3 regions of the Ideonella sp. FW305-24 genome follow, and region 1 is predicted to be linked to each of the others. Evidence: predicted binding sites of a transcription regulator. Region 1 holds the regulator's gene; each other region holds the start of a gene.

Region 1 (3,268 bases):
CGGTCCGGCCGCAGTTCGCCGATCTGCGCAATGGTGCGCGCGAAGCTGGCCGGCGTCTGCTGCGGCAGGCCGTAGATCAGGTCGGCATTGATGGAGGCGAAGCCCAGTTCGCGCGCGCTGACCATCAAGGCTTTCACGCTTTCGAACGGCTGCACGCGGTGCACCGCCTGCTGCACCTGCGGATCGAAGTCCTGCACGCCGAAGCTGATGCGGTTGAAGCCCAGTGTGCGCAGGTGGGCCAGGCGCTCGGCGCTGACGGTGCGCGGGTCGACCTCGATCGACAGCTCCGCCCCTTCGGTGAAGCCGAAGGCTGCGCGCAGCGAAGCCAGCAGACGGCCCAGCTCCTCGTCGGACAGGAAGGTCGGCGAGCCGCCGCCCAGGTGCAGCTGCGAGACCAGCTGCGAAGCCGACGGGCCGTCGCCCAGTGCGGCGCGCACCAGGCCGATCTCGGTGTCCAGCGCCTGCAGGTATTCGGTGGCGCGCTCGTGATGGCGGGTGATGACCTTGTTGCAGGCGCAGTAGTAGCAGACCGACTCGCAGAACGGAATGTGCACGTAGACCGACAGCGGCCCGCCCAGCGCCGCGCCGCCGCCGCGCAACGCCAGCGCTCGGCGGCACTCGGCCGGGCCGAAGGCTTCGACGAAGCGGTCTGCCGTGGGGTAGGAGGTGTAGCGCGGGCCGGGGGCGTCGAAGCGCCGCAGCAAGGCCTCGGGCAGCAGCGGCGACGCCTGCTCTGCGCCAGCGGAGGTCGACGAAAGGACTGTCATGCCCGGCATGCTGCCCGGCACCGGCCTTGGCCGGCTTGATCTGGCGCAAGCGCCCACAGCAGCCGGGCTTGAACAATCAGGTCCCGGACCTTTGTTGTCTCACATCAAGACTGCCCCGCCATGATTCCCCTGACCGATGCCTGCGCCGCCCAGGCCAAGCCCAATGTGGCCTGCTCACACTGCAATCTGCGCGAGCTGTGCCTGCCGGTGGGCATTCCGGAAGACGAACTGCAGCGGCTGGACGGCATGGTCGCCACCCGCCGCAGCGTGCGCCGCGGCCACACGCTGTTTCGCCACGGCGATCCGTTCGAAGCGGTCTACGCGGTGCGCACCGGCTTCTTCAAGACCCGCATCACGCCCGAAGACGGGCGCGACCAAGTCACCGGCTTCCAGATGGCGGGCGAACTGCTGGGTCTGGACGGCATTGGCAATGACCACCATGCCTGCGACGCCGTGGCGCTGGAAGACTCTCAGGTTTGCGTGATTCCCTACAGCCAGCTCACGCAGCTCTCGCGCGAATTCCCCGGCCTGCAGCGCCAGTTCCACAAGATCATGAGCCGCGAGATCGTGCGCGACCATGGCGTGATGCTGCTGCTGGGCAGCATGCGGGCCGAAGAGCGCCTGGCAGTGTTCCTGCTGAACCTCTCGCAGCGGCTCAAGGCGCGCGGCTTCTCGCCGTCTTCGCTGGTGCTGCGCATGACACGCGAGGAAATTGGCACCTACCTGGGCCTGAAGCTGGAGACCGTGAGCCGCTGCTTCTCGAAGTTCCAGGAAGACGGCGTGCTGGCGGTACGCCAGCGGCAGATCGACGTGCTGGACCCCGAGGCCTTGCAGCGCCTGGTAAACAACGCGCACGGCTGATCCAGCCGAGCCGCGGCGGTGCCACCCCCCTGCGTGACGGGCTCCGCGGCGCCAGCGGTCATTCGGGCGCCGCCTCGCGCTCGCGCCGCAAGCCGCCCACCAGCCACAAAGTAGCGGCCGACGAAATGGCGGTCGTGACCCAGAAGACCAGGAATGCCAGCGAACAGATGGCGTTGCGCGACCATTCGGATTCGCCGCTGCCTGGCAGGTCGTGCACGCTGCCGGGGTCCACGAAGGCGAACATCAGGCCGGCGAGCAGGCCCGCCATCACGAATGCAGGCCAGAGCACCAGCAGCAGCCTGCTGCGAAGCCTGGGCCGGAAAGCGACGGTGCGCTCCTCCGGCTCGTCTTCCTCAACGGCGTGTGGGGCTGGCAGCATGATTGCGCGCCTGCATGGCATCGGTCGTGGCCCCCTGCTCTGCGCTGCCCGCCTCCAACAGCGGCCGGTCCCGGCCGTGCAGCGCCAGGCCGAAGGTGGCGAAGCTCGCCACCACCACGAGGGCGGGGCCGCCAAACACCATCCAGGCAGTGGGCACCCGCCACCAGGGCAAGGTCGGTTGAAACTGTTCGATGGGCCTTGCCTTCATGGCTTGTCTCCTTGTTGGCGGAATCAGCGGGGGATCACAAACGAGGACTTTTCGCTCACCGCGGCACCCGCGGCGCCCAGCGGCGACACCTCGAAACGGATCGGGTGGGCGCCCGGTTTCAAGGCCGCCGCCTGCTCGGGCGGCACCCGCACCGCGAGCGTCACCCAGCGGGCTTCGGCAGGCAGCAGGCTGACCTCCGGGCTGCCGGACAGCACAGCGCCGGGAATGCCCTGCACTGCCACGTGATAGCGCTGTGGCTGCTCGGTGGCATTCATCAACTGCAGCCGGAAGACGTTCTCGACCAGGCCGTCTTCAACGATGCGCGCCAGCGTGGCGCGGTCGCGCACCACGTCCACCTTCAGCGTGCGGCGCAGACTGAGGCTGGTGACAAACGCGACGGCGATGACGATCAGCACCGCGCCATAGATCAGCACCCGGGGCCGCAGCAGGTGCGGCAGGTCAAGCGCTGGCTTGGGCGGCTTGGTGAGGTCCGGATGCGGTTCCTGCCGGGCCAGCGCATTCTGCGTGGCATAGCGGATCAGGCCGCGCGGATAGTGCATCTTGTCCATCACACCGTCGCAGGCGTCGATGCAGGCGGTGCAGGCGATGCATTCGTACTGCAGCCCCTCGCGGATGTCGATGCCGGCCGGGCAGACCTGCACGCACAGGCTGCAGTCGATGCACTGGCCCAGGCCGGCGCTCGCCAGGTCGGTGCCGCGGGCGCGCGTGCCGCGTGGGTCGCCGCGAGCGCTGTCGTAGCTGACGATCAGCGTGTCCTTGTCAAACATCGCGCTCTGGAAGCGCGCGTACGGGCACATGTACTGGCAGACCTGCTCGCGCAGGAAACCAGCGTTGCCGTAGGTGGCCAGGCCGTAGAAATTGACCCAGAACCATTCCCAGGGGCCGAAGTCCAGCGTGAAGGCCTCGGTCCACAGGCTGTGGATCGGCGTGAAATAGCCCACGAAGGTGAAGCCTGTCCACAGGCCCAGCAGCACCCACACCACGTGCTTGCCGCCCTTGCGCCAGAGCTTGTTCAGCGTCCATGGGCCGGCG
Region 2 (3,268 bases), on a different contig from region 1:
GGACGCAGGGCATGGACACTGGCAAGCTGGGCATCACCGGCTTTTGCTGGGGCGGCCGCATCACCTGGCTGTACGCCGCGCACAACCCGGCGGTGAAGGCGGGCGTGGCCTGGTATGGCCGTCTGGTGGGTGAGCCGAACGCGCTCTCGCCCAAGAACCCGGTGGACCTGGTGGGCGAGCTGAAGGCGCCGGTGCTGGGCCTGTACGGCGGCAAGGACACCGGCATCACGCTTGACACGGTTGATACGATGAAAAAAGCGCTGGCCAGTGGCAGCCCTGCGGCGAAACAGTCCGAGTTCGTGGTCTACCCCGAAGCCGGCCATGCCTTCAATGCGGACTACCGGGCCAGCTACCTGAAGTCTGCCGCCGACGATGGCTGGCAGCGCTGCAGCGCCTGGTTCCGCAGCCACGGCGTGGCCTGAGTCCTTTCGCAGCAGTCTTCGCATCCTTGCCGGCTTCCAGCCGCGTCCCCCCGGGCGCGGCTTTGTTTTTGTCTGACCCATGACGCTGTTCTACATTGTGATGTCCACGCTGATCGGCGGCGTGCTGTCGGTGGTCGTGGCTGCTTCGCTGACCTTTGCCGTGCTGAGCAAGCTGGTCAAGCACCTGGTCAGCCTGTCGGCCGGTGTGCTGCTGGGCACCGCGCTGCTGCACGTCATGCCGGAGGCCTTCGAGGGCGGCAAGGCCGAGCCGCACACGCTGTTCGCGGTGCTGCTGGGCGGGCTGCTGTTCTTCTTCCTGCTGGAGAAGGCCGAGCTGTACCGGCACGACCATCACCACGAAGGTGACGGGCACCACCACCACCATCACTTCGATGCCGAACGGGCCGGCCGCGGTGGCTTCAGCGTGCTGCTGGGCGACAGCATCCACAACTTCTGCGATGGCGTGATCATTGCCGCCGCTTTCCTGGCCGACCCGCACCTGGGGCTGACCACCTCGATCGCCATCATCCTGCACGAGATCCCGCAGGAAGTCGGCGACACCATCGTGCTGATCAACGCCGGCCTGAGCCGCAAGCGCGCGCTGTTCTACAACGCGCTGTCCGGCCTCGCGGCCGTGGTGGGCGGCGTGCTGGGCTACTACGTGGTGGGGGCGTGGATCGGCGTGATGCCGTACCTGATGGTGGCAGCGTCCAGCAGCTTCATCTACGTGGCCGTGGCCGACCTGCTGCCGCAGATGCAAAAGCGCCTGCCCTGGCGCGACCTGGTGTCGCAGATCGTCTGGATCGGCGCCGGCCTGCTCTTGGTCTCATTCGCCATCAGCTTCATGCACGATTGAATGGGGCACCCGGTCTCGCGAGTACGCAAGACCACCCGCCGGGCGGGTTGGCGCAGCCGCTTGGGGCGGCCCGGCGCCGCTGCGCTGTTGGCGCAACGAGCCACGTGGCTGACGCTGCTACCCGCGAACGGCGGCCTTGGTGCAATTCATTTGACGACGAGCACCGGGATCTTGCAGTGCGTCAAGACCTTCTGCGTCTCGCTGCCCAGCAGCAGCGCGCTGACGCCGCGGCGGCCGTGGGAGGCCATCACGATCAGGTCGCAGCCCTTGTCCTTGGCCAGGTCGACGATGGCTTCCCAGGCGTGCACGGCTTCGACGGTGAAGGCGGTGCAGGGCACGCCAGCGGCGGCTGCGGCGTCGGTCACGACCTTGACGCGGGCGGCAGCAATGCGCTCCTGCGCGTCATAGAACTCCTGCGGCGGCACCGGCTGCATTTCGCTGATGGCGCTGTAGGGGAAGGGCTCCTTGACGCTGATGGTGGTCAGCTTGGCGCCCAGCGTGCGGGCCAGCGTGGTGGCGGCCAGGACGGCCTGGGCGGTGATGTCGGAACCGTCTGTGGGGACCAGGATATGTTGGTACATGCTGCACTCCTTCTGGCGAGCTGGCGACCCGTGGGTCGGGTGCCGACAGTGTGGCCCTGCCTCGCGGCAAGGGCTTGATCTGCCTCAAGCCCAACAGGGGCAAACGGAGTGCCGCCTGTTTCAACTCCTGGCGACAGGCCGCGCCGGGTCGGCCGACCACTCGCTCCACGAGCCAGGGTAGAGGGCCGAGCCGTTCAGGCCGGCATGTTCCAGCGCCAGCAGGTTGTGGCAGGCGGTGACGCCGGAGCCGCACTGGTTCACCACCTGCCCGGGTTTCAGGCCCATGGCTTCGAAGGTGGCGCGCAGCGCCGCCGCCGGCAGGAAGCGGCCATCCGGGCCCAGGTTGTCCTTGAAGAAGCGGTTCAGTGCACCAGGGATGTGGCCCGCCACGGCGTCCAGCGGTTCGGTCTCGCCGCGGAAGCGTTCGCCGGCCCGCGCGTCCAGCACCGTGACTTGGCCGAGCTGGCGCAGCAGCGTGTCGGCCTGCACGGTCGGCATCGTCGTGTCGCCCAGCGGGTAGCTTGACGCGGGTGGGGCTGGCGCTGCTTCGCCACTTTCGACACGGCCGCCTGCGGCCTGCCACGCGGCCAGGCCACCGTCCAGCACGGCCACCGCGCCTTGGCCCAGCCAGCGCAGCATCCACCAGGCGCGCGCGGCATACGGGCCGCCTTGCTGGTCGTAGCAGACGACGCCGCGCTCGGGCGTCAGGCCCCAGCTTGCGACAGTTTCGGCGAAGGCCTCGCGCGTGGGCAGCGGGTGGCGGCCGCCGCGGATCGAGCCTTCCGGGCTCTTGGGTGCGCTGAGTTCGCGTTCCAGGTGCGCGTAGCGCGCGCCGGCGATGTGCCGGTCCAGGAAGGCGCGCTCGCCAGCACCGCTGTCCGCCAGGTCGAAGCTGCAGTCCAGCAGCAGCGGTGGCGGCGTTTGCTGCAGCAGCGCTTGCAACTGCTCGGCGGTGATCAGCGGGGCCCAGGCTTTGGCGGCGGTGCTCATGGTGCGGTGCTCCTTGGTCAGGTGTCGGTTGGCTCGGGTGCGTCCGGTGCGGCCTTGTGGCGCAGCAGCGTGGCGGCCAGGCCGGCGGCAATGATCAGGCCCATGCCCATCAGGGCCGAGCCGGTGATGGGGTCATGGAACACCAGCACGCCAAACAGGAAGGACCAGGCGATGCCCAGGTACTGCAGGCTGGCATTGGTCAGCACCCGGCCGATGGCATAGGCGCGTGTCATCAGGATCTGCGCGCTGGTGGCCAGCAGCCCGGTGGCGACCAGCAGCAGCGCGCCAGTCAGCGTGTGGCCATGAAAGCCGCTGTCGCTCAAGGCGAGCAAGCCGCCGGCCAGCAGGCCGCCGAGCGAGAAATAGAACACCACCCGGTATTCCGGCTCGCCGACGCGGCCGAGCGCGGTGACCTGCAG
Region 3 (3,268 bases), on a different contig from region 1:
AAGGTCTGGCCAAGCACCCTGCGGCAGAAGTCCTGCCCGATTTTGATGAACTGCGGGCGCTGCTGTGGGGCCTGGAAGAATCCCCGGAGCAACAGCATCACCGCAAGGAGTCGGAGCTGCTGTTCCCCAAGCTGCGCGCCAGCGTGCCGATGACCCGCTGCCTGCTGGACCGCCTGGAGGACGAACACGAGCAGGGCCAGCGCTGGTTGCGCGAACTGGAGCACGCGCTGCTGCGCTTCGAGATGATTGGCACGTCCCGGCGCGAGACCTTCGAGCGGCTGGTCCGCCGCCACACGCTGTTCCAGCGCGCGCACATGGCCGCCGAAGAGCGGCAGGTCTTGCCACTGGCCGAGCAATTCCTGGCCGAGCATGACTGGCGTGAACTCGCGCTGGCGTTCCCAGCCGGCGCCGACCAGCAGGCTGCGTCAGCCACCGGCTGCGACTGCCGCAGCGTGCTGGCACGCCTGGGCGCCGCAACGCGCGGGTCCGCGGTCCTGCGGGCGTGATGCGCCTGGCGTGAAGACGGCCGCGAAGGCGGCTGCTTGCGACGCTGCGACGCGCCAAGCTCAGTGCGACATCAGCACCGGCACGGTCATCGTCTGCAACACGCCGCGGGTGGCGCCGCCCAGCAGGCGCTCGGACCAGCGCGCATGGCCATAGGCGCCCATCACGATCAGGTCGGCGCTGGTGTCGGCCGCGTGCGAGAGGGTGGCGTTGGCAATGTCCAGCTCGGTGGCCAGGCAGGCCACGTCGGCGGTCACGCCCTGCCACATCAGCCAGCGCTGCACCGGCTTCAGGCTTTCATCGGACAGCTGGCCCAGGCCGGTGCCGCGCCGCCACAGCACCAGCTGCACCCGCTCGGCGCGCCGCAGCAGCGGCAGCGCGTCGCGCAAGGCCCTGGCCGCCTCGGCGCTGTCGTCCCAGGCCACCAGCGCCCGCTGCGCTACCGTCTCGAAATGTCCGGCATACGGCAGCAGCAGCGTGGGGCGGGCGCTTTCCAGCACCACACGCGCCACCAAGTCCTGCTGCGCCGGGCCGCCGGGGGCGTCGGGGTCGGCCTGGCTCAGCACGGCCAGGTCGCTGCAGTGGGCATGGCGCACAATGGATTCTGCCTTGTGGGCCTCGTCGACCACGGTCTCAACGGACCGCAGGCCCGCGGCTTCGCAGTCGCGCCGGAATCGCAGCGCCACCGCTTCGGCCTCCTGGCGAAGCGCATCGCGCGCCATCTCGGCCAGGCCGGCCAGGTTGCCCCCGTAGTCCACCCGCTGCAGCTCGATCAGCCCGGTGGGCGCCAGCCCGACCAGGTGGCAGGCCAGGTCGGCGGCCAGGCGACGGGCAAGCCGGGTGCGGGCCGCGCACTGCGCATCACTGTCCAGGTGGACCAGCAGGCTGCGATAGGTCATGGCAAGCTCCTTGGCGAACGAGGGTTCGCGGGCACCGCCGGATTCTTCGGCGGTGCCGCTCCGCCGCGCTTGATCTGCCGCAAGCGCAGCCCAGGTTCAAACGGCCTGCGCTGAATCAAGGCGCAGCACCTCCGGTTCGGCGATACCTGCAGGATGAACGCCGTGCCGCCAACTCCCGACAACCCCCGCGGCCTTGCCTCCGACGAAGTGCTCCGCCTGCGCTCACGCGACGGCCCGAACCTGCTGCCCGCCGCGCCGCGCCGCGGCCTGCTGCAGATGGCCTGGGAGGTCATGACGCAGCCGATGATCCTGTTGCTGCTGGTCACCGCCGGCCTGTACGGCCTGCTGGGCAACCGCGAGGACGCGGCGCTGCTGATGCTCTCGGCCCTGCTGGTCGGCGGGCTGGCGATCTACCAGGCGCACCGGACAGAGCGGGTGCTGCATGCGCTGAAGGACCTGTCGGCCCCGCGCTGCACCGTGATCCGCGATGGGCAGGCGCTGCGGGTCGCCAGCGCCGAGTTGGTCTGCGGCGACCGGCTGGTGATTGATGAGGGTGACCGGCTGGCAGCCGACGCGCGCCTGGTCGAAGGCGGCATTGTGCAGGTGGACGAGTCGCAGCTGACCGGCGAGTCGCTGCCGGTGCCCAAGCACCCGGGTGGCGAGGGCAGCGAGTCCAGCCTGTCGGCCGGCAGCCTGGTGGTCCAGGGCGACGGCGTGGCCGTGGTCACCGCCACCGGCGCCCGGACCACGCTGGGTCGCCTGGGCCACAGCCTGCAGCAGCTGCACCGGCGGCCCAGCCGGCTGGAGGCCGAGCTGAAGCAGCTGGTGCGGCGCGTGGCCATCATGGCGCTGCTGATCTGCCTGGTCAGCAGCAGCCTGCACGCCTGGCGCACCGGCTCCTGGTCCGAAGGGCTGCTGATCGGGCTGACCCTGGCGATGTCGCTGATCCCGGAAGAATTCGCAGTGGTCTGGACGGTCATGCTGGCCATCGGTGCATGGCGGCTGGCCCGGCAAGGCGTGCTCACCCGGGAGCCGCAGGCCATCGAGGCGCTGGGCACCGTCAGCGTGCTGTGCGTGGACAAGACCGGCACGCTGACGCGCAACGAGATGACCCTGGTGGCGCTGCACGACGGCGAAGCCCCGGTGGATGTGACCGGCCATGCACCGGGCGAGCACGCCGCGGCGCTGCTGGCCGGCGCGATGCGGGCCAGCCTGCCGCACGGCATCGAGCCGATGGACCGCGCGATCTTCCGCGCCGCGGGTGGCCCGCCGCCGTCCGACGGCCGCTTCACGCTGGGGCCGCGCCTGGGTGTGGGCCCTGGCAGGCCTTGGGTCACCCATTGGTGGCGGGACAGCGAGGCTGGGGGCGCCACCGTCTGGCTCAAGGGTGCGCCCGAAGCGCTGCTGGCCCAATGCAGCGGCGACCCGGCCCTGCTGGCGCGCCTGGCCGAGTGCGCGCGCAGCTGGAGCAGCGAAGGCATGCGGGTGCTGGCCGTCGTGTGGGGTCGGGCCGACAAGGCCTCCGACGATGGCAGCCTGCCAGCGGGCCTGGCGCTGGCCCCGCTGGGCCTGCTGGGTTTCCGGGATCCGTTGCGGGCCAACGTGCCGGCCGCCGTCGCGGCGTGTCGCGCGGCAGGCATGCGGGTCGTGATGATCACCGGCGACGCACCGCTGACGGCGCGCGCCATCGCCCTGCAGGCCGGGCTGCAGGCGGCGGCGCCCGAGGTGCTCACCGGCGTGGCGCTGGCGGGCATGAGCGACGCCGAGCTCAGGCAGCAGCTCGCCAGCGTGCAGGTCTTCGCGCGGGTGGACCCGGCGCAGAAGCTGCGCATCGTGCAGGCGCTACAGCAGCGCGGCGAGGTGGT

What was found. The regulator FNR, encoded in region 1, switches genes on or off when oxygen is low (the NO sensors DNR and NnrR bind a similar motif). The targets are predictions, from matches to a motif close to TTGATNNNNATCAA.
Region 2: AC3WR5_RS24185 (universal stress protein) is a predicted target of FNR. The motif match lies at 1,934-1,947, and genes of this name have one in related genera.
Region 3: AC3WR5_RS24320 (universal stress protein) is a predicted target of FNR. The motif match lies at 1,473-1,486, and genes of this name have one in related genera.

Annotation. Positions count from the first base shown of each region.
Region 1 is NZ_JBYTAI010000001.1:200,611-203,878, forward strand. It holds gene hemN (oxygen-independent coproporphyrinogen III oxidase) at 1-767, opposite strand, end outside; gene fnr (fumarate/nitrate reduction transcriptional regulator Fnr) at 888-1,628, shown strand; gene AC3WR5_RS00870 (hypothetical protein) at 1,687-2,007, opposite strand; gene AC3WR5_RS00875 (nitrogen fixation protein FixH) at 1,982-2,215, opposite strand; gene ccoG (cytochrome c oxidase accessory protein CcoG) at 2,239-3,268, opposite strand, start outside.
Region 2 is NZ_JBYTAI010000010.1:206,763-210,030, forward strand. It holds gene AC3WR5_RS24175 (dienelactone hydrolase family protein) at 1-422, shown strand, start outside; gene AC3WR5_RS24180 (ZIP family metal transporter) at 502-1,278, shown strand; gene AC3WR5_RS24185 (universal stress protein) at 1,425-1,859, opposite strand; gene AC3WR5_RS24190 (sulfurtransferase) at 1,980-2,849, opposite strand; gene AC3WR5_RS24195 (DMT family transporter) at 2,867-3,268, opposite strand, start outside.
Region 3 is NZ_JBYTAI010000011.1:9,194-12,461, forward strand. It holds gene AC3WR5_RS24315 (hemerythrin domain-containing protein) at 1-506, shown strand, start outside; gene AC3WR5_RS24320 (universal stress protein) at 567-1,403, opposite strand; gene AC3WR5_RS24325 (cation-translocating P-type ATPase) at 1,566-3,268, shown strand, end outside.